Regions from separate parts of the Pseudomonas sp. F220 genome, predicted to be linked through region 2. Evidence: predicted binding sites of a transcription regulator. Region 2 holds the regulator's gene; each other region holds the start of a gene.
The links. The regulator FliA, encoded in region 2, starts transcription of late flagellar genes. The targets are predictions, from matches to a motif close to CTAAAGTTTNNNNNNNNNNNGCCGNTAA.

Region 1 (7,580 bases), on a different contig from region 2:
CTCGCACCACTGGCTCATCCTCCACGGACGCTATGTATGCCAGGCCCGCAAGCCACGCTGCGGCAGCTGCCGGATCGAAGACCTGTGCGAATACAAGCACAAGACCTCTGACGATTGAGCAACCATAGAGTTTAATGATCGATCGATTGAAAAAATCTTTTTTACCCGACACCGGATTATCGCTATAAGGAGCCCCAATGGCAGTCTTAGCCTGGAGTTAACTTTATGAGCGCTACTAAAGAGCAACTGGACGTAGAAGACGACTTCACCGCCGTTGAGTCAGAGGATGCAGAACCTGTGGTGGAGGTGGCGAAGACCAATCTGAGCAAACGCCGCACCATTGACAATCTTCTGGAAGAGCGCCGCCTGCAAAAGCAATTGGCCGATTACGATTTTGACCTTTAGCACCTGAAAGCCTCCCGAAACGGAGGCTTTTTTTGTTGCACCAGAACCTTGGCACTGGCTTTTTCGCACAGACGTCCTGCCGGCTGATAGAGCAGAGCTGGTCACGGCAAACAGGTGGCATCTGCAAGGGCACCAAGAGAAAAGCACGTTTTGCGAGTACTCAGGTAGACACAGACAAACCGTTTGAAGGTCGAGCAACGGCGCAATGCCGCCAGGCATTGCCACACCGCTCCTTACTTTTTTCCGTGTTGAGGTTCAAACCAATCCATTGCGTTGTGCAAGCTCAATCAAATCAACCAATGAGCGGGCATTGAGCTTTAACAGCAAGCGCGTCTTGTAAGTACTCACTGTTTTGTTGCTGAGAAACATTCCATCGGCAATCTCCTTATTGGTCTTTCCTTGTGCAAGCTGCTGCAACACCGCCATTTCCCGACCGGAAAGACGATCCACCATATCCGCTTCACTGGTATTCCCCAAACTCGAACGCACAGTGTGCAACGCCTGATTGGGGAAATAGCTGTAACCGGTAAGCACTGCCTTGATCGCGCTAAGCAGATCTGTCAGATCTTGTTGCTTGCACACATACCCCGCGGCGCCGGCCTGCATACAACGCATGGAAAAATGTCCTGGTGCCTGAGAGGTCAACACCAGCACCTTGACAGGTATGTCCATTGACGTCAGACGCGCGATAACTTCCAAACCACCAAGTTTTGGGATCCCGATATCCAGAATAACAATATCCGGTATATATTCACGGGCCAGTTGCAACGCATCGACACCATTATCCGTCTCCGCTATGACTTCATAGTCATGACGTTCCATCAGCATACGTACAGCAAGACGAATGACGGGATGATCATCCACGATCAGCACTTTATTCATGGGTAATTCCAATTTTCGCTGTTCGAATTTTCAGAGTCAGCACAATAGCCTAGTCATTTCCCACTTGGCATGGTGCCCCGCCCCGGCGACTAGCAACGAGAGACCATCCCTACAAGCAATTCAGATTCCCCCTACAAAAAAAACACTAAAAATGATATGTCTTAAAGTTTAATCGACCTGCTACCTTCCCCTCGATTGAGAATTTTCTGTGTCACATCCGTCTACCATTGGAGCTTACAGAATCGCTCCCGCTAAACTGTCGTTTGATTTTGTAGCAAATCACCGTTGAAGATATTCACTCACCAACACTTCAGAGAACGTATTGATACGGAGAAACGAATAAAACAATCAACCTCAACTCAACGCAATAGCCAGCATCATACCCTCAATACAAATCGGACTAGCCGAAAGAGCACCCTACAACCTACAGAACACTCACCGCACTAAACATGCCTACCGGACACATACTTTCGCCCTATTACATCTCCATTAAAAAAATCTGCCCATTGTCAATCCGAGTCTAGAATCATTAAAAGCGGTAATAGAAATAAAACCATCACCCCACACAACATCAATACTTATCCTGGGAAGCGATAACGAGCAAACAGCATCACAGCCTGAATTTAAACGGCATCCATTATTTACACGAAATCTTAAAGCATCTTAAAATTTATTACAGCATCACTTAAACAAGCCATTTCTTCCTTTCGCACCTTCACCGGCGCGAATCCGAGACTATAAAACACAACACTCTCAAGTGAGAAAAAAATGAATAGACACAGAAAAAAAGCAACCAACCCAATGACCATCATCGCAATCTTCGCGGCGCTAACGGAAGCATCGGCAACTGTATCGCTTCCGTTCCTAGACGACGATGAGCGAGATGTTTACGTCTGGTTCTTGATCGGCTTTCCGTTCTGCCTGATATTTTTATTCTTTGTTACATTAAACTTCAACCACAAATCACTGTACGCGCCTTCCGATTTCAAAAAAGGAAAACACTTCATAAAAATCATCGATGATGCCGCTTGCCCGAAAAAAATTAAAGACACCCCTTCGAACACTATACTTCTTAAACAACATAGCTACACAGCCGACAGTGAGGAAGACGTCCATCTCTCTGCAAGACTGCTTAACTGCTCGCCACAGAGCTTTATATTCCGGCAGCAGAAATACTGCTACTCATCACGCAATGGGCAAGCTCCACCTCCCGTCCATATCAATTTATTCGCACACCACACCTTGCATCTGCCCCAGGCACTGCACGGCCTGCACATCATTGATACTCGGCAGGTCAACACAAAAAAAGACGTAGGGACTCTAATCACAGCGGCAGGTCTGAAGACAAGCAGAAAACCAGGCACCCTTGACCTCGTCATCTTTCTTACCAACCAGAATTCTGCTCAACTTATAAACCAAAGCGAACTAAAAAAGCTAAACAAAGACAGGGAAAAGCAATCCTGCTACATGATTTATAACTTGAGCACGCTTACCTTGACGCTAAACGTTCAAGCTTGGAAACAATAGAAAATAGATGACAAATCAACCTGAACCCAGCATAAAGCAGATGAGAAAAATCATACTAACCATCGTTCAAGCCTTCACACTGAACGAGGCGACTTTAACTAAATGTATTACGAAAAAAAATGGCCCTGTTTATTACAGGGCCATCTTTTTATTCGCACTCAATCAATCAGAACAACTTCCGACCTTTGTTTGCGGCAATACGCATACGCAACGCATTGAGTTTGATGAAGCCTGCAGCATCCGCCTGATTGTAAGCGCCGCCATCCTCTTCAAAAGTCGCAATGTTTGCATCGAACAATGACTCATCGGACTTACGGCCGGTGACAATGACATTGCCCTTGTACAATTTCAGACGAACCACACCATTCACGTGCGCCTGAGACGCATCGATCATCTGTTGCAGCATCAGACGCTCAGGGCTCCACCAGTAACCGGTGTAGATCAGGCTGGCGTATTTAGGCATCAGCTCATCTTTGAGGTGAGCCACTTCGCGGTCCAGAGTAATCGACTCGATTGCACGGTGAGCACGCAGCATGATGGTGCCGCCCGGCGTCTCGTAGCAGCCGCGGGACTTCATACCAACATAACGGTTCTCGACGATATCCAGACGGCCGATACCGTTTTCGCCGCCAATGCGGTTCAGCGTGGCCAAGACGGTGGCCGGAGTCATTTCAACACCGTCCAGAGCAACGATATCGCCATTGCGATAGGTCAGCTCAAGATAGGTTGCAACGTTCGGAGCGTCTTCTGGCGACTTGGTCCAGCGCCACATGTCTTCTTCGTGCTCGGTCCAGGTGTCTTCCAGCACACCGCCTTCATAGGAGATGTGCAGCAGGTTGGCATCCATCGAATACGGGGATTTTTTCTTGCCGTGACGTTCGATCGGGATGTTGTGCTTTTCAGCGTAATCCATCAGCTTTTCACGGGAGAGCAGGTCCCATTCACGCCAAGGGGCAATCACTTTGACCCCAGGCTTCAACGCATAGGCGCCCAGTTCAAAACGAACCTGGTCGTTACCTTTGCCGGTTGCACCATGAGAAATGGCGTCGGCACCGGTTTCGTTGGCAATTTCGATCAAACGCTTGGCGATCAACGGACGAGCGATGGAGGTACCCAGCAGGTACTCACCTTCGTAAACGGTGTTGGCGCGGAACATCGGAAACACGAAATCGCGTACGAATTCTTCGCGCAAATCGTCGATGTAGATCTCTTTTACGCCCATGGCTTGCGCCTTGGCGCGTGCAGGTTCGACTTCTTCGCCCTGACCCAGGTCAGCGGTGAATGTCACCACTTCACAGTTATAAGTATCCTGCAGCCACTTGAGGATCACCGAAGTGTCCAGGCCGCCGGAATACGCCAGAACGACCTTGTTTATGTCCGCCATGCCATCACTCCACCGGGTTGTACGGAAAGCCTTCAAGTCTACCGTTCAAACAGGATAATTTACAGAGGCGCGACAGCTTATGACGACGAAGCGACAGATTATGTCGAACGCGCGACGACTACAGCCGTTTTAGGAAGTCGCTGCGGCGTTGCTCGCGGAGCTGACCTGTGGGGCCGGCTTTTCGGTGGGTGCAACACGCTCAAGCTGAACATTGACCCGGCGATTCCTGGCTCGATTGGCGGAGTTGGTATTGGGTGCCAGAGGATAGCGCTCACCGTGAAAACGCAGGGTAATCTGCGACTCCTGAACACCATTGGCCTTGAAAAAATCCATTACCGCCAACGCTCTGCGCCGCGACAGATCGCGATTGGTCAGACGATTGCCGCTGTTATCCGAGTGACCGTCGAGCTCGATGTGATTGACGGTCGGATCCGCTTTGAGGAACGCCAGCATGACCTGCAACCTGGCCTTGGCCTGCGCATCCAGGTCGATACCCCCACCCGGAAAACCGACCTCGGCCTGTTTCACTTGTTCGAAGTTCATTGGCAACAGCTTGGCGGTGCACGCTTGATAGTCGCTGTAGGCCTTACTGAATTTGACCGGCAACAAACGGACTTCAGAAACGCGACCGTCACGAGAGTAATGGCGGACCACCGGGCTGCGACCGTCCAACAGGCCATTGAACAGTCGGCCGGCCTGCGCCTGCGAGCTGTTAAACAGTACATCACCGCTACCGGCTTTCACCGCCCCCAGGTTGATGTCGCCACGCCCCGGCTGCCAAGGCGCAGCGGCCGCCAACAAGGTCGCCGAGCCGCTACCGAGCATTGAGTTGTAAGCCTTGAGGCGGAACGTCGCTTGCTCACCCGCACGTCGAACGAACTCACCCGAGCCAAAATCGGTAATGGGTTGGGCCAGACGACACTCGAATTTGTCGCCTTCGACCGTCCACTCGATGCTCTCCAGACGAGTCTGGAAAGTCAAAGCCATCGCGGGCAGGCTGGCAAACACACTGAGCAAGGCTAAATAACGCTGGCGCACGGGAGGCTCCACTGGCTTCTACACAAAAGACCGACACACACGTTTACGGCATATCACTTGTTTACAGCACACCTATGGGATATCGGAAGCTTGCTGCAAAACTTGATAGCGAGTGCCTGAGAGAGTCTTTTCCGGTAGCATTCCCCTCAGTTTGACCCGCCTGGAATCCCCAATGTCCGACCGCCTGACCCTGCTGCGTCCCGACGACTGGCATATACATCTTCGCGATGGTGCTGTGCTGCCCAATACTGTCGCGGATGTTGCGCGCACTTTTGGCCGCGCCATCATCATGCCCAACCTGGTACCACCGGTGCGCAACGCCGCTGAAGCCGACGCCTATCGCCAGCGCATTCTCGCTGCGCGACCGGCCGGCAGCCGTTTCGAACCACTGATGGTGCTCTACCTGACTGATCGCACTGAACCTGCCGAGATTCGCGAGGCCAAGGCCAGTGGCTACGTGCACGCCGCCAAGCTCTATCCGGCCGGTGCGACCACCAACTCGGATTCTGGCGTCACCAGCATCGACAAGATTTTCCCCGCACTTGCGGCCATGGCCGAAGTCGGGATGCCGCTGCTGATTCACGGTGAAGTCACTCGCGGCGACGTCGATGTCTTCGACCGTGAGAAGCTGTTCATTGACGAACACTTGCGTCGGGTTGTGGAACACTTCCCAACGCTCAAAGTGGTGTTCGAACACATCACCACCCGTGAAGCCGTGCAGTTCGTCAATGAGGCCTCGGCCAACGTTGGCGCAACCATCACCGCTCATCACCTGCTGTACAACCGCAACCACATGCTGGTTGGCGGAATTCGCCCGCACTTCTATTGCTTGCCGATCCTCAAGCGTAATACTCACCAGGAAGCACTGCTTGATGCCGCCACCAGTGGCAGCGAAAAGTTTTTCCTCGGCACCGATTCGGCCCCGCACGCTCAACACGCCAAAGAAACCGCGTGTGGCTGTGCCGGTTGCTACACCGCTTATGCTGCGATCGAGATGTACGCCGAAGCCTTCGAACAGCGCAATGCGCTGGACAAGCTCGAAGGCTTCGCCAGTTTGCACGGCCCGCGCTTCTATGGCCTGCCAGCCAACACCGATCGCATCACCCTGGTTCGAGAAGAATGGACCGCCCCTTCCAGCCTGCCCTTCGGCGAGCTGTCTGTAATCCCGCTGCGCGCCGGTGAAAAACTGCGCTGGCGTCTGCTGGAGAAACACTCGTGAGTGAAGACCATTTCGACGACGAACAAGACGGCCACAACGGTGGTGGCGGTTCACGCCATCCGATGGCAGCCAGGTTTCGTGGTTACCTGCCGGTAGTCGTCGATGTTGAAACCGGTGGTTTCAACTGTGCCACCGATGCATTGCTGGAAATTGCAGCGGTCACCATCGGCATGGATGAAAAAGGCTTCGTGTTCCCTGAACACACCTATTTCTTCCGGGTTGAGCCTTTTGAAGGCGCGAACGTCGAAGCGGCAGCCCTGGAGTTCACCGGGATCAAGCTCGATCATCCGCTGCGCATGGCGGTCAGTGAAGAGACTGCCCTGACCGATATCTTCCGTGGCGTACGCAAGGCCCTGAAGGCCAACGGCTGTAAACGCGCGATTCTGGTGGGGCATAACAGCAGCTTCGATCTGGGCTTCCTCAACGCTGCCGTCGCGCGCCTGGACATGAAACGTAACCCGTTTCATCCGTTCTCCAGCTTCGACACTGCAACGTTGGCCGGCCTGGCGTATGGTCAAACCGTACTGGCCAAGGCCTGCCAGACTGCCGATATCGACTTCGACGGTCGTGAGGCCCATTCGGCGCGCTACGACACCGAGAAGACTGCCGAGCTGTTCTGCGGCATCGTCAATCGCTGGAAACAAATGGGTGGCTGGGAAGACTTCAACGACTGATCACGTCGCCTGAAAAAATCGCACCCATAAAAAAACCCGGCCTCTCAGCCGGGTTTTTTATACCTGACGCGCAGCTTACAGCTTGCCGGCGTTCTCGGTCAGATAAGCAGCAACGCCTTCTGGCGAAGCGGTCATACCTTTGTCGCCTTTTTTCCAGTTGGCAGGGCAAACTTCGCCGTGCTCTTCGTGGAATTGCAGAGCATCGACCAGACGCAGCAGCTCTTCCATGTTACGGCCCAGTGGCAGGTCGTTGACGATTTGCGAACGGACTACGCCTTTGTCGTCGATCAGGAATGCGCCACGGAAAGCCACGCCGCCTTCGGACTCAACGTCGTAGGCCTTGCAGATTTCGTGGGTGATGTCCGCAGCCATGGTGTATTTAACCTGACCGATGCCGCCGGCATTGATCGGGGTGTTGCGCCAGGCGTTGTGGGTGAAGTGGGAGTCGATG
Region 2 (7,580 bases):
TGGAAAGCCTGGCGGGTCGCGGGATCAAGTCAAAAAATTATCTGGTGTTGGCAACAACCAGCCAGAAACAGGTTCTAACCGCCGCTTATCACAGTTACAAACGTTGCGGGCTGGCCGGCTGCATCCTGACTAAACTGGATGAAACGGCAAGCCTGGGCGAAGTGTTGAGTCTGGCGATCAGTCACGAGTTACCCGTGGCCTATCTGACCGATGGGCCGCGGATTCCGGATGATCTACAGTTACCACGTCGCCATCAGTTGGTCAGTCGTGCGGTGAGTGTGCAGATGCAGGAAGAACCCAGCGAAGAAGCCATGGCTGATATGTTCGCTGACCTCTACCACAGCCCGACCAAGCGGGTCGGCTAAGGTAATAACGAATAGATTGCAGTGTACCTACATCGATGGTCTGCCATGCATTGTTCCAATGGTGAACGCGCAGCCAGTTATGTGGCCTCCGTCTAAGTAAGACAAGGTAAAGAAAGAACATGGGCAGCATGCATCCCGTACAGGTGATCGCGGTGACCGGCGGCAAAGGTGGCGTCGGGAAGACTAACGTGTCAGTGAACTTGTCCCTGGCTCTAGCTGAGCTCGGCCGGCGCGTCATGCTGCTGGATGCCGATCTGGGGCTGGCGAACGTCGACGTTCTGTTGGGGCTGACACCCAAACGCACTCTGGCCGATGTGGTCGAGGGGCGCTGTGAGCTGCGCGATGTGCTGCTTCAGGGGCCAGGTGGGATTCGCATTGTCCCGGCGGCGTCCGGTACGCAGAGCATGGTGCATCTAAGCCCGGCCCAGCATGCCGGGTTGATCCAGGCCTTCAGCGATATCGGCGACAACCTCGACGTGCTGGTGATCGACACCGCCGCCGGTATTGGTGAGTCGGTTGTCAGTTTCGTTCGCGCAGCGCAAGAAGTGTTGCTGGTGGTCTGCGATGAGCCGACCTCGATCACCGATGCCTACGCCCTGATCAAACTGCTCAATCGTGACTACGGCATGAACCGCTTCCGTGTGCTCGCCAACATGGCGCAGAGCCCTCAGGAAGGCCGCAATCTGTTCGCTAAGTTGACCAAGGTCACGGATCGCTTCCTGGACGTGGCTTTACAATACGTCGGTGCGGTTCCCTACGACGAGTGTGTGCGCAAGGCTGTGCAAAAGCAGCGCGCAGTCTATGAAGCTTTCCCGCGCTCGAAGTGCTCACTGGCGTTCAAAGCCATTGCCCAGAAGGTCGATACCTGGCCGCTGCCTGCCAATCCACGCGGGCATCTGGAATTTTTCGTCGAGCGGCTAGTGCATCAAATAGCAGGACCGGTGCTATGACCGCCAGCGGTTACAACCTTTACAAGAAGTCGGCACGTGATGACAGTCAGTACGAACTGATCGAGCGCTATGCGCCACTGGTCAAGCGTATTGCCTACCACCTGCTGGCGCGTCTGCCGGCCAGTGTTCAGGTCGAGGATCTGATCCAGGCCGGGATGATTGGCTTGCTCGAAGTGTCGACTAAATACGACGCCAGCAAGGGCGCGAGTTTCGAGACTTACGCGGGTATCCGCATTCGTGGCGCAATGCTCGATGAAGTGCGTAAAGGTGACTGGGCTCCACGTTCGGTACACCGCAATACCCGGATGGTCAGTGACGCAATCCGCTCAATTGAAGCTAAAACCGGTTGTGACGCTAAAGATCATGAGGTTGCGGCCGAACTCCAATTGAGTCTCGACGATTATTACGGGATTTTGAATGACACCTTGGGTAGCCGGTTATTCAGCTTCGACGATCTGTTGCAGGACGGCGAGCATGAAGGGCTGCACGAGGGTGGCGCGAGTACTCATCTCGAGCCGTCGCGTGATCTGGAAGATGAACGCTTCCAGGCTGCGTTAGCGGACGCGATTGCCAATTTGCCGGAGCGTGAGCGACTGGTGTTGGCGCTGTACTACGACGAAGAGCTGAACCTCAAGGAAATCGGTGAGGTCCTGGGAGTCAGCGAATCGCGGGTCAGCCAGTTACACAGCCAGTGCGCGGCCCGTTTACGGGGGCGTTTGGGGGAGTGGCGAGCGCGCTGACAGGCAGTGTGGGGACACTGCGAACGAGGCTGGTACGGCAATAGCTGCACCGGTCACGGCCCGTTGTGCTCCATGCAGTCGTTGAGTGTTACGCCGAATTGATTGAATGGCGTGTCCAGGTGCTGGGCGCGTTTAAGACTGCTTGGAGGTCGAATTGGACAAGAACATGAAAATCCTCATCGTTGATGACTTCTCAACGATGCGGCGGATCATAAAAAACCTGTTGCGTGATCTGGGGTTCACCAACACGGTCGAGGCGGATGACGGTACTACCGCGATTCCGGTCCTCAACAGCGGGAGCATCGACTTTCTGGTAACGGACTGGAACATGCCTGGCATGACCGGTATCGACCTGCTGCGCCACGTACGAGCCGATGAAAAACTCAAACATCTGCCGGTGTTAATGGTCACGGCCGAAGCCAAGCGCGAGCAGATCATCGAAGCCGCTCAGGCCGGTGTGAACGGCTATGTGGTCAAACCATTCACGGCTCAGGCGCTGAAAGACAAGATCGAAAAAATCTTTGAACGCATCGGTTGATGACGTCCGCCATGGGGGAGCTATGGAGCATAACGAATTTTCACAGGGCGATTTTGAATCGACCCTGAAAAAACATGCCCACGAATTGGTCGAGAGCCTTGAAAAAGGCAAATTCGGCGACGCGGTGCAACTGATCCATGAGCTCAACCAGACCCGTGATCGCGGCCTGTACCAGGAAGTTGGCAAGCTCACCCGCGAGCTGCATAGCGCGATCGTCAATTTTCAGATTGACCCGAATATGCCGCAAGCCGAAGAAGTTTCGCAGATCACGGATGCGACTGAACGCCTGTCCTATGTGGTCAGGCTGACGGAGGCTGCGGCCAACCGCACCATGGACCTGGTCGAGAACAGCACCCCGTTGGTCAATGGCTTGAGTACCGAGGCTCAGGCCTTGAGCGTGGACTGGGGGCGGTTCATGCGCCGTGAAGTCGGTGCTGAAGAGTTTCGCGAACTGGCCCGGCGGGTTGATGGTTTCCTGACGCGTAGCGAGCAGCAGACTCGCATCGTGTCGAGCAATCTCAACGACATCCTGCTGGCCCAGGATTACCAGGATCTCACCGGTCAGGTGATCAAGCGCGTGACTCAGTTGGTCACGGAAGTCGAAACCAATCTTCTCAAACTCGTGTTGATGGCCAGTCAGGTCGATCGTTTTGCGGGCATTGAACATGACCGCGAATCGATCCTCGCTGAAAAAGATCCGGAAAAACATCTGTCTCAGGGTGAAGGTCCGCAGATTCATGCCGATAAACGTGAAGACGTTATGTCCGGTCAGGACGATGTAGACGATTTGCTTTCCAGCCTTGGATTTTAGGTTTCTAGGTCGTGATGACGGTTAATGCCGGTCGCGCCATTAACCGTCATCACGACCTACTGTAGGAGCACCCCACCAATGAGCTTCGGCGCCGATGAAGAGATCCTTCAGGATTTCCTGGTTGAGGCCGGCGAAATTCTTGAGCAACTGTCCGAGCAATTGGTCGAGCTGGAAAGCCGACCCGATGATGCGGACCTGCTCAATGCAATTTTTCGCGGTTTTCACACTGTAAAAGGGGGCGCCGGCTTCCTCCAGCTTCATGAGCTGGTGGAGTGCTGTCACATCGCCGAGAACGTCTTCGATATCCTGCGCAAGGGTGAGCGTCGCGTCGACTCGGAATTGATGGACGTGGTTCTGGAAGCACTGGATGCGGTGAACGGTATGTTCACCGAAGTCCGTGAGCGCACAGCGATCACTGCCGCAACACCGGAATTGCTGGCGGCGTTGGCTCGCTTGGCCGAGCCAGCCTCTGCCGATGCTGCACCGGCTGTTGAAGTGGTTGCCGAGCCTGTCGCCCAGAGCGATTCAGGCGATATCACCGACAATGAATTCGAACTGCTGCTCGACTCGCTCAATGCGGTCAAAGCTCAGGCAGAATCGCCTGTAGCGGCTGCACCGGCTCCGGTCGCGGCGGGTAGCGATGAAATCACCGATGCCGAATTCGAGTCGTTGCTCGATCAGTTGCACGGTAAAGGCCAGTTCGCTGTTGGCGCAGTGGTAGCACCGGCTGAGCCTGCGGCACCCAAGGCTGCTGTGGCCAGCAATGAAATTACCGACGACGAATTCGAAGCCCTGCTCGATCAGTTGCACGGCAAAGGTACGTTTGCGGTCGACGCCCTGGAAACCGCTATCGCTGCGGTGCCGGTTGCTGCCGCGCCAAGTGCCAAGGCAGCAGGCAGTGATCTGATTTCCGATCACGAATTCGAGTCATTGCTTGACGAGTTGCACGGCAAAGGCAAGTTCACCGAAGTGTCTGGCGCTGCGACTGCTGCGACTGCTGCGGTTGCGGCGCCTGTCGCCAAAGCGGTTGTGAAGCCGGTTGCAAAAGCACCTGAAGCCAAGGCCGAAGCGCCAAAATCGGCAGCTCCTGCACCGGTTGCGGCCAGAGCGCCTGCGGTTGCGCCAGCAGAAAAGCCGGCCAGTGAAGCCGAGACTACCGTGCGGGTCGATACCGCGCGGCTGGACGAGATCATGAACATGGTCGGCGAACTGGTGCTGGTGCGTAACCGCTTGGTCCGTCTGGGCCTCAACAGCGGCGATGAGGCTATGTCCAAGGCTGTGTCGAACCTTGACGTGGTGACGGCCGACCTGCAAACCGCGGTGATGAAAACCCGGATGCAGCCGATCAAGAAAGTCTTCGGTCGCTTTCCGCGACTGGTACGCGATCTGGCTCGTCAGCTGAAAAAAGAGATCAACCTGGAGCTGGTCGGCGAAGAAACCGATCTCGACAAGAACCTCGTCGAGGCCCTGGCCGACCCGCTGGTCCACTTGGTACGCAACGCGGTCGACCATGGTATCGAGTCCCCGGAAGAACGCGAAGCCTCGGGCAAATCCCGCTGTGGTCGTGTGGTGCTGGCGGCGGAACAGGAGGGTGACCACATCCTGCTGTCGATTTCCGATGATGGCAAAGGCATGGACCCGAATGTCCTGCGTTCCATCGCGGTGAAGCGCGGTGTGATGGACAAGGATGCCGCCGATCGTCTGAGCGACACCGAATGCTACAACCTGATTTTTGCGCCGGGTTTCTCGACAAAAACCGAGATTTCCGACGTGTCCGGTCGTGGCGTGGGCATGGACGTGGTGAAAACCAAGATTTCTCAGCTTAACGGTTCGATCAACATCTATTCGACCAAGGGCCAGGGCTCGAAGATCGTCATCAAGGTCCCGCTGACCCTGGCGATCATGCCGACGCTGATGGTCATGCTCGGCAACCAGGCCTTCGCTTTTCCGTTGGTCAACGTCAACGAGATTTTCCATCTCGACCTGTCGCGCACCAACGTGGTCGATGGCCAGGAGGTAGTGATCGTGCGCGACAAGGCGCTGCCACTGTTCTACCTCAAGCGCTGGCTGGTCGCCTCCGCCGCTCACGAAGAGCAGCGTGAAGGCCACGTGGTGATCCTTTCAGTGGGCACTCAGCGGATCGGCTTTGTCGTCGATCAACTGGTCGGTCAGGAAGAAGTAGTCATCAAGCCATTGGGCAAAATGCTCCAGGGAACTCCGGGCATGTCCGGCGCCACCATTACCGGTGACGGCCGCATCGCTTTGATTCTCGATGTCCCGAGCATGCTCAAGCGTTACGCCACGCGGCGTATTTGATTCTGGTGGTGCGGGGCGGTTTTGCCCCGTCCTGCCTAACGGAGTGTTTATGGTAGTCAAGGTCCTGGTGGTGGATGATTCGGGTTTTTTCCGCCGCCGCGTCTCGGAAATTCTTTCAGCGGATCCGAATATCCAGGTCGTCGGCACGGCGACCAACGGTAAAGAGGCGATCGATCAGGCTCTGGCCCTGAAGCCAGACGTGATCACCATGGACTACGAGATGCCGATGATGGATGGCATCACGGCAGTGCGGCACATCATGCAGCGCTGCCCGACTCCGGTATTGATGTTCTCCTCGCTGACCCATGAAGGCGCTCGGGTCACCCTGGACGCGCTGGATGCCGGTGCGGTGGACTTCCTGCCGAAGAATTTCGAAGACATCTCGCGTAATCCCGAGAAGGTCAAGCAACTGCTGTGCGAGAAGGTTCACAGTATCTCGCGCAGTAACCGTCGTTTCAGCGCCTACAGCACACCCGCGTCGCAACCGGTGGCTGCACCCGCGCCCGCACCGTCTCCGTCTCCCTCGGTCAGCAGTTTCGGCAGCAGTGCACCCGCGCGTTCCGCACCTGCACCGGTTCCTGCCCGTACTCCTGCGGTCAGCCCGAGTTCGCCTGCACCGAAACGCAAATCCTACAAGCTGGTCGCCATCGGTACGTCTACGGGCGGCCCGGTAGCGTTGCAGCGGGTGCTGACTCAGCTCCCGGCAAACTTCCCGGCGCCGATCGTGTTGATCCAGCACATGCCGGCGGCCTTCACCAAGGCGTTTGCCGAGCGCCTGGACAAGCTGTGCCGCATCAGTGTCAAGGAAGCCGAGGACGGCGATGTTCTGCGTCCAGGTCTTGCTTTGCTGGCGCCCGGTGGCAAGCAAATGATGATCGACGGCCGTGGTGCGGTGAAAATCCTCCCGGGCGACGACCGTCTGAACTACAAGCCGAGTGTGGACATTACCTTCGGCTCGGCAGCCAAATCCTACGGTGACAAGGTTCTGGCGGTGGTGCTCACCGGCATGGGTGCCGACGGCCGCGAAGGCGCACGAATGCTCAAGCAGGGCGGCAGTGCGATCTGGGCCCAGGATGAGGCCAGTTGCGTGATCTACGGCATGCCAATGGCCATCGTCAAAGCTAACCTCGCTGACGCGGTATACGGCCTGGATGAAATTGGTAAGCATCTGGTCGAGGCGTGCATCTGATGGATGTTTTAAGCCTTATCGGGATCATCATGGCGTTCGTCGCCATCATCGGTGGCAACTACCTGGAAGGTGGTCATCTCGCCGCACTGGCCAACGGCCCGGCGGCGCTGATTGTGTTGGGTGGTACCGTCGGTGCTGCATTGCTGCAGTCACCGATGAGCGCCTTCAAGCGCGCCATGCAGATTTTTGGCTGGATTCTGTTTCCGCCTCATGTCGATCTGGCCGGTGGCATCGATCGCGTGGTGAACTGGAGCCAGACCGCCCGCAAGGAAGGCTTGCTGGGTCTTGAAGGTGTGGCCGATGCAGAGCCCGACAGCTATTCGCGCAAAGGCCTGCAACTGTTGGTCGACGGTGCCGAACCGGAAGCGATCCGCAGCATCCTTGAAGTGGACTTCTACACCCAGGAAAGGCGTGACATCGACGCTGCCAAAGTGTTTGAAAGCATGGGCGGTTATGCGCCGACCATCGGCATCATCGGCGCGGTCATGGGCCTGATCCATGTGATGGGCAATCTGGGCGACCCTTCGCAACTGGGCAGCGGGATTGCCGTGGCCTTCGTCGCGACTATCTACGGTGTCGCCAGCGCCAACCTGGTGCTGCTGCCGATTGCCAGCAAACTCAAGTCGATCGCCATGCGCCAGTCGCGTTATCGCGAGATGTTGCTTGAAGGC
Region 3 (7,580 bases), on a different contig from region 2:
TCCGGCCAGACACGCTCTGGGCAGGTGATATCACCTACATCAGAGTCAAGGATGGCTGGTTGTATCTGGCAGTGGTGATGGATCTGTTTTCACGCAGGATCGTGGGTTGGGCCTGTTCAAGGACTGCTGACACCGAGCTGTCTCTCAAAGCTCTACGGCTGGCGGTAGCGATACGTCGCCCAATGCCTGAGCTGTTGTTTCACTCAGACCAGGGCTGCCAGTACACCGCTGACCGATTTGTTGCATATCTTGCAGAAAGCCGAATCGTCCAGAGCATGAGCCGGCGCGGCAATTGCTGGGACAATGCGGTGGTCGAGCGTTACTTCAGAACGTTAAAACACAACTGGATGCCGGAAAACGGCTACCGGAATCATTTTGAGGCAGAGAAGGATGTGATCGACTTTATCTCGCATTACAACCACCGCCGTTGCCACTCTGCCTCGAACCACCTGCCACCGGCTCTGTTTGAAGAGCTGGCGGCCTAAGTACTCCTACAGAATGGTCCAAAAAAACTGGACCATTACACCGGTCGACGCTCGATTGCTCGCGATGACGTCAGACCAGTCAACCATTTCCTCGAGGAAACACCCCCTCAACCCAGCGCCGGTTACATCAAACTACGCAACGCCAAAATCTCCGGCACGTCCTCGCGGCGCATGTATACCCGCAGTGGCTCGGTGATATTGATGCGGTCGTCGATGTTCTGGTCCAGCAGCAACTGGATCAGCTCGCGCTTGAGGGTCATGGTTTGATCGGCCGCAGGCTGCCAGACGAACTCGCAGGTGGGGATGATCGCGTCATCGGCGACGTCCATGCCGAAGGAGTCTTCGCTGAAGCGAACAATATGTTGGCCAGTCTTGCGATTCAAACCGACGAAACCTTTGAGTTGGTCGGCGGCCTGGCAGATAAGTTCGGAAGTGATGCGCATGGTAAACCTCACTGTGGGTCCAGAAGGACGGGTGATCGATGGTTTACACGCGGGGCAAGAGGGCAACTATTTTCAGGTTTCCCTCTGACGGGGAAACTGCTGGCCAAAGAGTACTGCAAAGGACCGCACAAAAGCGCTGAAAAAATGCCTCTCATTCAGGTTTATGTCGGTTTCGCGATAGCACTGGCGGCGCTCAATTGTTAGAAAGGTACTTCTTTGATATCGCTCTCCACGAAAGGACTTCGAATATGCCTGCCACCTTCCGCAAAAGCGCCCTGATGCTGAGTCTGATGCTCAGCCTTGGCCAGGCACAGGCCAGCAACCAGCTGAGCCCGACCGCTCTGGCCAGCGCAACCGGCATTCCGCACCCGGCGGTGATCGCCCACCGTGGCGCATCCTTCGATGCACCGGAATCCACAGCAGCCTCTTACAAACTGGCGCGTGACCTGGGTGCCGATTACCTGGAAATGGACCTGCAACGCAGCAAAGACGGCGTGCTGTTTGCCCTGCATGACAACAACCTGCAGCGCACCACTGACGTTGCCATCAAATTCCCCGAGCGCAAGGACAGTACCGCCAACGAATTCACCCTGGCCGAACTGAAAACCCTGGATGCCGGCAGTTGGTTCAACAAGGCGCACCCGGACCGTGCGCGCCCGTCGTATGTCGGTCTGAAGATCCTGACCCTCGACGAAATCATCGATATCGCGCAAGGCAACCCGCAGCACAAACCCGGGCTGTACATCGAAACCAAGGAGCCAAAGCAGTTTCCAGGTATCGAACGTGACCTGAAAGATAAATTGCAAGACCGTGGCTGGCTGAGCCCGGCCGGCTCGAAACTGGCGAAAAGCGATGTGGCGGTCGGCCAGGGAAAAGGCAAAGTCGTGCTGCAAACCTTCGAGAAGAGCAGCCTGGAACTGCTGCAAAAAGAAATGCCGCAGGTACCGAAAATCCTTCTGTTGTGGGTCGGTGAAGGCAGTATCGAACCTGAATCCAACGTCAGCTTCGCCGCCAGCGGTGAGAAGGACAAGGCCGCTTACTACGCTAAACAGCAGCCCAAGGACAAAGCCGAATTCGAGAAATGGGTCGATTACGCCAAGGCTCAAGGAGCCATTGGCACTGGACCTTCGGCAGCCCTGACCGATGGCGGAGATCAAAGCTATTCGGACCTGGTACAACCGTGGATGAACAACTTCACCCACGACAAGGGTCTGTTGGTGCATGTCTACACCATCGACGAACCGGTGGATTACAAGAAGGTAATGGACGCCGGTGTCGATGGCATCTTCACCAACCGCACCTCCGAGCTGCTCAAGTACTTCAAACGCCCGGCACCGGCCAGCGTCGCGCAGTTACTGGAGGCTAACGGCTATTAGGTGATCAATCAGCCGTGAAGACACCCGAGTGGACAGGCCACCTGTCACTCGGGCATGCCCAAATGCCGTTCAGTTAAGGAAATTGTAGGAGCAGCCGGTCGACGCTCGATTGCTCGCGATGGACTCAAGAGCGCCGCGTTTAGCCAGTAAACACGCGTTATCGTTAACGACCATCGCGAGCAAGCTCGCTCCTACAGTGGACCACATTCGCTTAACTGAACGGCATTAGGGCATGACTACGGTCTGATCCACGGTTAACTGAGGCGTACAGCGCCCTGAGGTGGAATTAAGGGTGAATTAAGTTCGGCGAGCTAATCTGATCCCACTGACACAGCTCACCTCAAGGAAAGAACTCATGAAAACGTTGACCGCCCTGTTCGCTGCTGCCGCTCTGACGCTGACTGCTGGTCTGGCCCAGGCTGACGTACGCCCTGACCTGATTCCAGGTCTGCTCAAAGCCGGCACTATCATGGACCTGGAAAAACTCAACGAGGCCGCCCTCGCCCAGCATCCAGGCACTACAGCAGCCAACATCACCGACACCGAGCTTGAGCAAAAAGGCACGGCCTACGTCTACCAGGTCGAACTAAGCGATGCCAAAGGTGTTAAGTGGGACGTACACCTGGATGCCAAAACCGCACAGGTGCTGAGCAATAAACAAGACAAGTAACAGGAACACGGTAAAAGCCGCGCGGCCTTCGGGTCGCGCGTTTTTTTTGCGTCAAGTAGTTCGCAACACTGGAGATCTAATGTGGGAGCGAGCTTGCTCGCGATGGCGGACTACCGGGCGGCATCAATGTTGATTGTGAGGTCCTCATCGCGAGCAAGCTCGCTCCTACAGGGTCGGCAGGGTGTTACGCCGAGGTGCTGACCAGTGACCCCGACGTGCTGCTATTCGAATCCTGCAAGGCTTGCAAAAGCGCGGCAGTAGCGGTCTGTAATGAGCCGGAGGTGGTTGCGATCTGCGATTGCGCGGCGGCCACTTCCGCAGCTTTTGCGTCATCACTTTTCTGACCTGCCTGAGCCGCTTCAAGTTGCTGCTGTTGCTCCTGCAATAGCTTCTGCAGTTCAGCAATCTGCTTGCGCAAGGCCTTCACCGAATCCGACTCTGTGCTGCTGGAACTGCTGCCGCTGGAAGCCGGTGCACCGCCCGCTGCGGCCTTCGCTGTGTCATTCGTTGAGGTGCCTGCCGCCGACGCTGACGTGCTGTCTGTCTTGCTGGTGTCGGCGCCGTCGCTGATCGCGACTTTGCTGGAAGTGGTGGAAAGGGTCTGGTTGATCGAGACGGAAGTGATGCTGACCATGGGCGGTTGATCCATGCAGGTTTAGGGATAAATCCATCATCGACGTTAACCGTTCAGTCTTTAGATTTATCGTGTACCGGCCCGGACACCGAGCCGATACACACTCACACCTGGAGGTGTCCGGTCATGCACTCAGACGTGCTGTCACCTCGTTCAGTTGCCCCGACAACCCGTGCAGATTCTGGCTCGCCGCTTCGGTGCGCTGCACGTTGTCCAGATTGGTACTGGCGATGCTGGTGATCTCGGTGAGATTGCGCGAAATGTCTTCGGCCACCGAGGTCTGCTCTTCGGCGGCGGTGGCGATTTGGCGGTTCATGTCTCGAATCGCTTCAACCGCCGCAGTGATGCGCTCCAGCATTGCGCCGGCCTGAGTGACCTGCTCGACGCTTTCTTCACTGCGCGACTGACCACTCTCTATCGCCTGGGCCGCATCCACTGCACCGGTCTGCACGGTCTGGATGATCTGATTGATCTCGATGATCGACGCCGCGGTGCGCTGAGCCAAACTGCGCACTTCATCAGCCACCACAGCGAATCCACGCCCGGCCTCACCGGCCCGGGCCGCTTCAATGGCAGCGTTGAGCGCCAGCAGGTTGGTCTGTTCAGCAATCCCCCGGATCACTTCCAGCACCTTGCCGATGCGCCCGCTGTCGGTCTCCAGGCGACGAATCACCGTGGCGGTATTGGCGATTTCACCGCGCATCTGAGTGATGGTGTGAATCGTCCCCTGCATGACCTTTTCGCCCTGCTGAGCCGAGTGATCGGCATCATCGGCAGCCCGCGCCGCGTCGGCGGCGTGGCGGGCGACTTCCTGAGCGGTGGCAGACATTTCGTTCATCGCCGTGGCGACTTGATCGGTGCGGTTGAATTGCTCGTTGGTACCTTGGGCCATAAGGCTTGCAATCGAATTCAGCTCACCGCTGGCGCTGTCCAGATCCGAGGCACTGCGCTGCAAATGGCTGAAGGTTTCTGCCAGGAAATCCCTTAACGTATTGGCGGCAACGGCCAGCTTGCCCAACTCATCCTGACGATTGCTCGCCACCCGCTCGGCAAAGCGACCCTGGCTGAGTTGCGCCACATACTCGATCAGCTTGCGGATCGGCTCCACCAGATGGCGGTTGACCAGCCACAGGCTGAACAGGCCGATCAACAGGCCCGAAGCAAGCATCACCACAATTCCCAGCAGCACAGTGCGATCGGCGCTGGCGCTGATCAATGTCGATTGCTCGGTGCCTTGCTTGCGTAACTCGTTGACCAGCTCGCTCATTTGCTCACTGGCGGCACGGTCCACGCCTTTGACCGCAACGTCTCCGGCCGTTGGATCAGCACCCGCTGCGACATAAGCGTCGCGACCCTTCTGATAGGCCGTGCCCAAGGCCCGGTGTTCTTCACGCAGTCGCTCGATGCGTGCCTTGAGCTGTGCATCGATTCCCTGTTGGCTGGCCAGCTGGCCAAGAATGCCCTGAACATCGCGTTGGCGATCTTCAAATTGCTTCCAGTACTTGTCCAGCTCAGCCGGTTGCTTGCCACGTAACAGGACGTTTTTCCATTCCTGAACCTGAACCTTGAATTGCAGGTTGGCCTCATCGATCAGTTGCGAGGTATGCAGCGGGCCTTCGATCAGGTTTCGATAGCTCTGAACCCCGTTGGAGAGAAAGTGAAAGCAGGTCAGGGCGATCAACAACATCGCGAACAGGCTGCCGCTCAGCAGCGCCAGGATTTGAGCTCTCAGGGACTTTTGCAAAAACATCGTATGGGATCTCATGCCAGGGATAAAGCAGGCCATCTAGGGGCATGCATGACGTCCAGACATCCCTGTCACCAACAACCAGGCCTATGGCCCAAACGCGAAAGGTTACGTGAGCGTGATCGGCGCGCCGTGCGCATTCTTTAATGGGGCCGACCACCGGTCATGACTCGCGCCGCCAAACCGTCACAAAACTGTCAAACAGCCTTGCCATGATGCGGCTCAAGTGAACCTGTGAAACGTCCTACAGGCACATCCCGCCAGCGAGACTCCATGAACCACAGCATCGACCAAAGCCATCGCGATACTGATCTGTTTGGCCTGCTCTACGGCTTCAGTTTTCGCCCAGGCGAACGCGGCCGTGAGATCGATTCGGCCAAGGCTCTGGAATACTTGCAGCAACCCGGTGACCCCGACGAGTTTCTCTGGTTGCACCTGAACCTGGCCCACGCCGCCTGCGAGCGCTGGATGAAAACCCATTTGGCGTTGCCGGAAGAATTCTTCGAGGCGCTGCATGAAGGTTCACGCTCCACACGCATAGAACACGTCGATTCGGCGCTGCTGGCAGTGGTCAACGATGTGGTGTTCAACCTGAGCAGCATGGTGTCTTCGGACATCTCGACCCTTTGGGTCTGCGCCCGCAGTCGCCTGATCATCAGTGCTCGCCTGCAACCCTTGCACTCGGTGGACAAGCTGCGCTCCTCGGTGAAGGCCGGTGAGCGCTTTCGCTCACCGCTGGAACTGCTGGTGCATCTGCTGCGTGATCAGGGCGAAGTGCTGACCCAGATCGTGCGTAAAACCAGCATCAGTGTCGATCAGATCGAAGACCAGTTATTGTCCTCACGCCTGTCCACCAACCGCGCCGAACTGGGTGCCAACCGCCGGGTGCTGGTGCGCCTGCAACGCTTGTTGGCGCTTGAGCCAGGTTCGTTGCTACGGCTGCTCAACCGCCCACCGCAGTGGTTGCAGAAGGACGACGTCAAGGAGCTGCGCAAGTCCACCGAGGAGTTTGCGCTGATCATCAACGACCTCATGGCCCTGGGCGAACGCATCAAGCTGTTGCAAGAAGAAATCGCCGCCAACCTCAACGAACAAAGCAACCGCACCTTGTTCACCCTGACCGTGGTCACCGTGCTGGCGCTGCCGATTAACATCATTGCCGGGTTCTTCGGCATGAACGTTGGCGGTATCCCGCTTTCGGGCGACCCCGAGGGTTTCTGGATTCTAGTGGCACTGGTGGCGACCTTTACCGTGCTGGCCGGACGGTGGGCGTTTCGCAAACGGCAGGATTATTGAGTCAAGTGGGCTTAAAGGATTTCAGGCCCGGCACAATCCCTGTAGCAGCTGCCGCCAGGCTGCGTTCGGTCTGGGCTGCAGTCAGACAGAGCGGTCGTAAATCCTGCCTCCACGGTTAACCTGAAAAACTGCGGTGTCTGATTTTACGACTGCTTCACAGCCGGACGTAGCCTGACGGCAACTGCTACGAAATGCGCGCGGTCCCGGGAAGCGCACTCCGGCTCGTTAACCCGACCTGCAAGCCAAACGCCAACACCCCGGTCAACGGTGCCGAAAAACTGCTCAGCCCGCCTCCCACAAACATCAACACCAAGCCCAGTGCCGTCCCGCCAAACCAGGCCGTCAGCCCGACCGGGTTGAACGCCGCCACGCTGTGTATCGCCGTCACATCGCTACGCCCATAGAGAATTTGCGCAAGCGCAACACCCACCCACGCCACCACGAAAATACCCTGATAAGCCAGTGCCTTGAGCAGATAGGCGAACACATCCGCCAGCATCAGCCCATACACAATCAACCCCACCGCCACCGCCCACATCAGGTACGAACCACGCAAGCCGAAGCGGGCGAAGAACGCCTGCATGTTCAGCGTCGCGAGGTAGTAATTGGCGGTGTTGATCCGGGTCTGCGTAGCCCAGACGAACAGTAAGCCCCACAACCCCATCAACTGCAGAATCGCCATCACCACCGAAACTTCGTTCAGCGCACCTTCATGGGGAATGCTGCTGACCAGGTAGATCCCGGCTGCGCCGTTGAGCAGGAAAGTCACCGCATAAAACGGCATGCCGAAGTTCCAGCGACCGTGGTAGGTGGCGTCTTCAGGCTTGCCGAAGCGGGCGTAGTCGAAGGTGAACAGCATCAGCACCCAAACGCCCATGTAGGCGACGAAACAATCCCACCAGCCGAACGCGCTGGGTGTCGCTGGACCG

Region 1: a site for FliA is predicted at 5,316-5,343, ahead of ACZYSM_RS12025 (flagellar protein MotY). Genes of this name have one in related genera too.
Region 3: a site for FliA is predicted at 5,475-5,502, ahead of ACZYSM_RS22925 (methyl-accepting chemotaxis protein). Genes of this name have one in related genera too.

The regions. Positions count from the first base shown of each region.
Region 1 covers NZ_JBVASJ010000010.1:127,697-135,276, reverse strand. Annotated here, with positions in the region: gene nth (endonuclease III) at 1-118, shown strand, start outside; gene ACZYSM_RS12045 (PA3496 family putative envelope integrity protein) at 226-405, shown strand; gene ACZYSM_RS12040 (response regulator) at 661-1,287, opposite strand; gene ACZYSM_RS12035 (hypothetical protein) at 2,056-2,814, shown strand; gene ACZYSM_RS12030 (argininosuccinate synthase) at 2,981-4,198, opposite strand; gene ACZYSM_RS12025 (flagellar protein MotY) at 4,328-5,236, opposite strand; gene pyrC (dihydroorotase) at 5,409-6,455, shown strand; gene rnt (ribonuclease T) at 6,452-7,129, shown strand; gene ACZYSM_RS12010 (peroxiredoxin) at 7,205-7,580, opposite strand, start outside.
Region 2 covers NZ_JBVASJ010000018.1:29,028-36,607, forward strand. Annotated here, with positions in the region: gene flhF (flagellar biosynthesis GTPase FlhF) at 1-365, shown strand, start outside; gene fleN (flagellar synthesis regulator FleN) at 485-1,315, shown strand; gene fliA (RNA polymerase sigma factor FliA) at 1,312-2,055, shown strand; gene ACZYSM_RS16800 (chemotaxis response regulator CheY) at 2,222-2,593, shown strand; gene ACZYSM_RS16805 (protein phosphatase CheZ) at 2,616-3,404, shown strand; gene ACZYSM_RS16810 (chemotaxis protein CheA) at 3,483-5,720, shown strand; gene ACZYSM_RS16815 (protein-glutamate methylesterase/protein-glutamine glutaminase) at 5,770-6,909, shown strand; gene ACZYSM_RS16820 (flagellar motor protein) at 6,909-7,580, shown strand, end outside.
Region 3 covers NZ_JBVASJ010000033.1:17,691-25,270, forward strand. Annotated here, with positions in the region: gene ACZYSM_RS22900 (IS3 family transposase) at 1-485, shown strand, start outside; gene ACZYSM_RS22905 (DUF2025 family protein) at 608-928, opposite strand; gene ACZYSM_RS22910 (glycerophosphodiester phosphodiesterase) at 1,177-2,304, shown strand; gene ACZYSM_RS22915 (PepSY domain-containing protein) at 2,660-2,974, shown strand; gene ACZYSM_RS22920 (hypothetical protein) at 3,159-3,608, opposite strand; gene ACZYSM_RS22925 (methyl-accepting chemotaxis protein) at 3,733-5,358, opposite strand; gene ACZYSM_RS22930 (transporter) at 5,629-6,651, shown strand; gene ACZYSM_RS22935 (purine-cytosine permease family protein) at 6,836-7,580, opposite strand, start outside.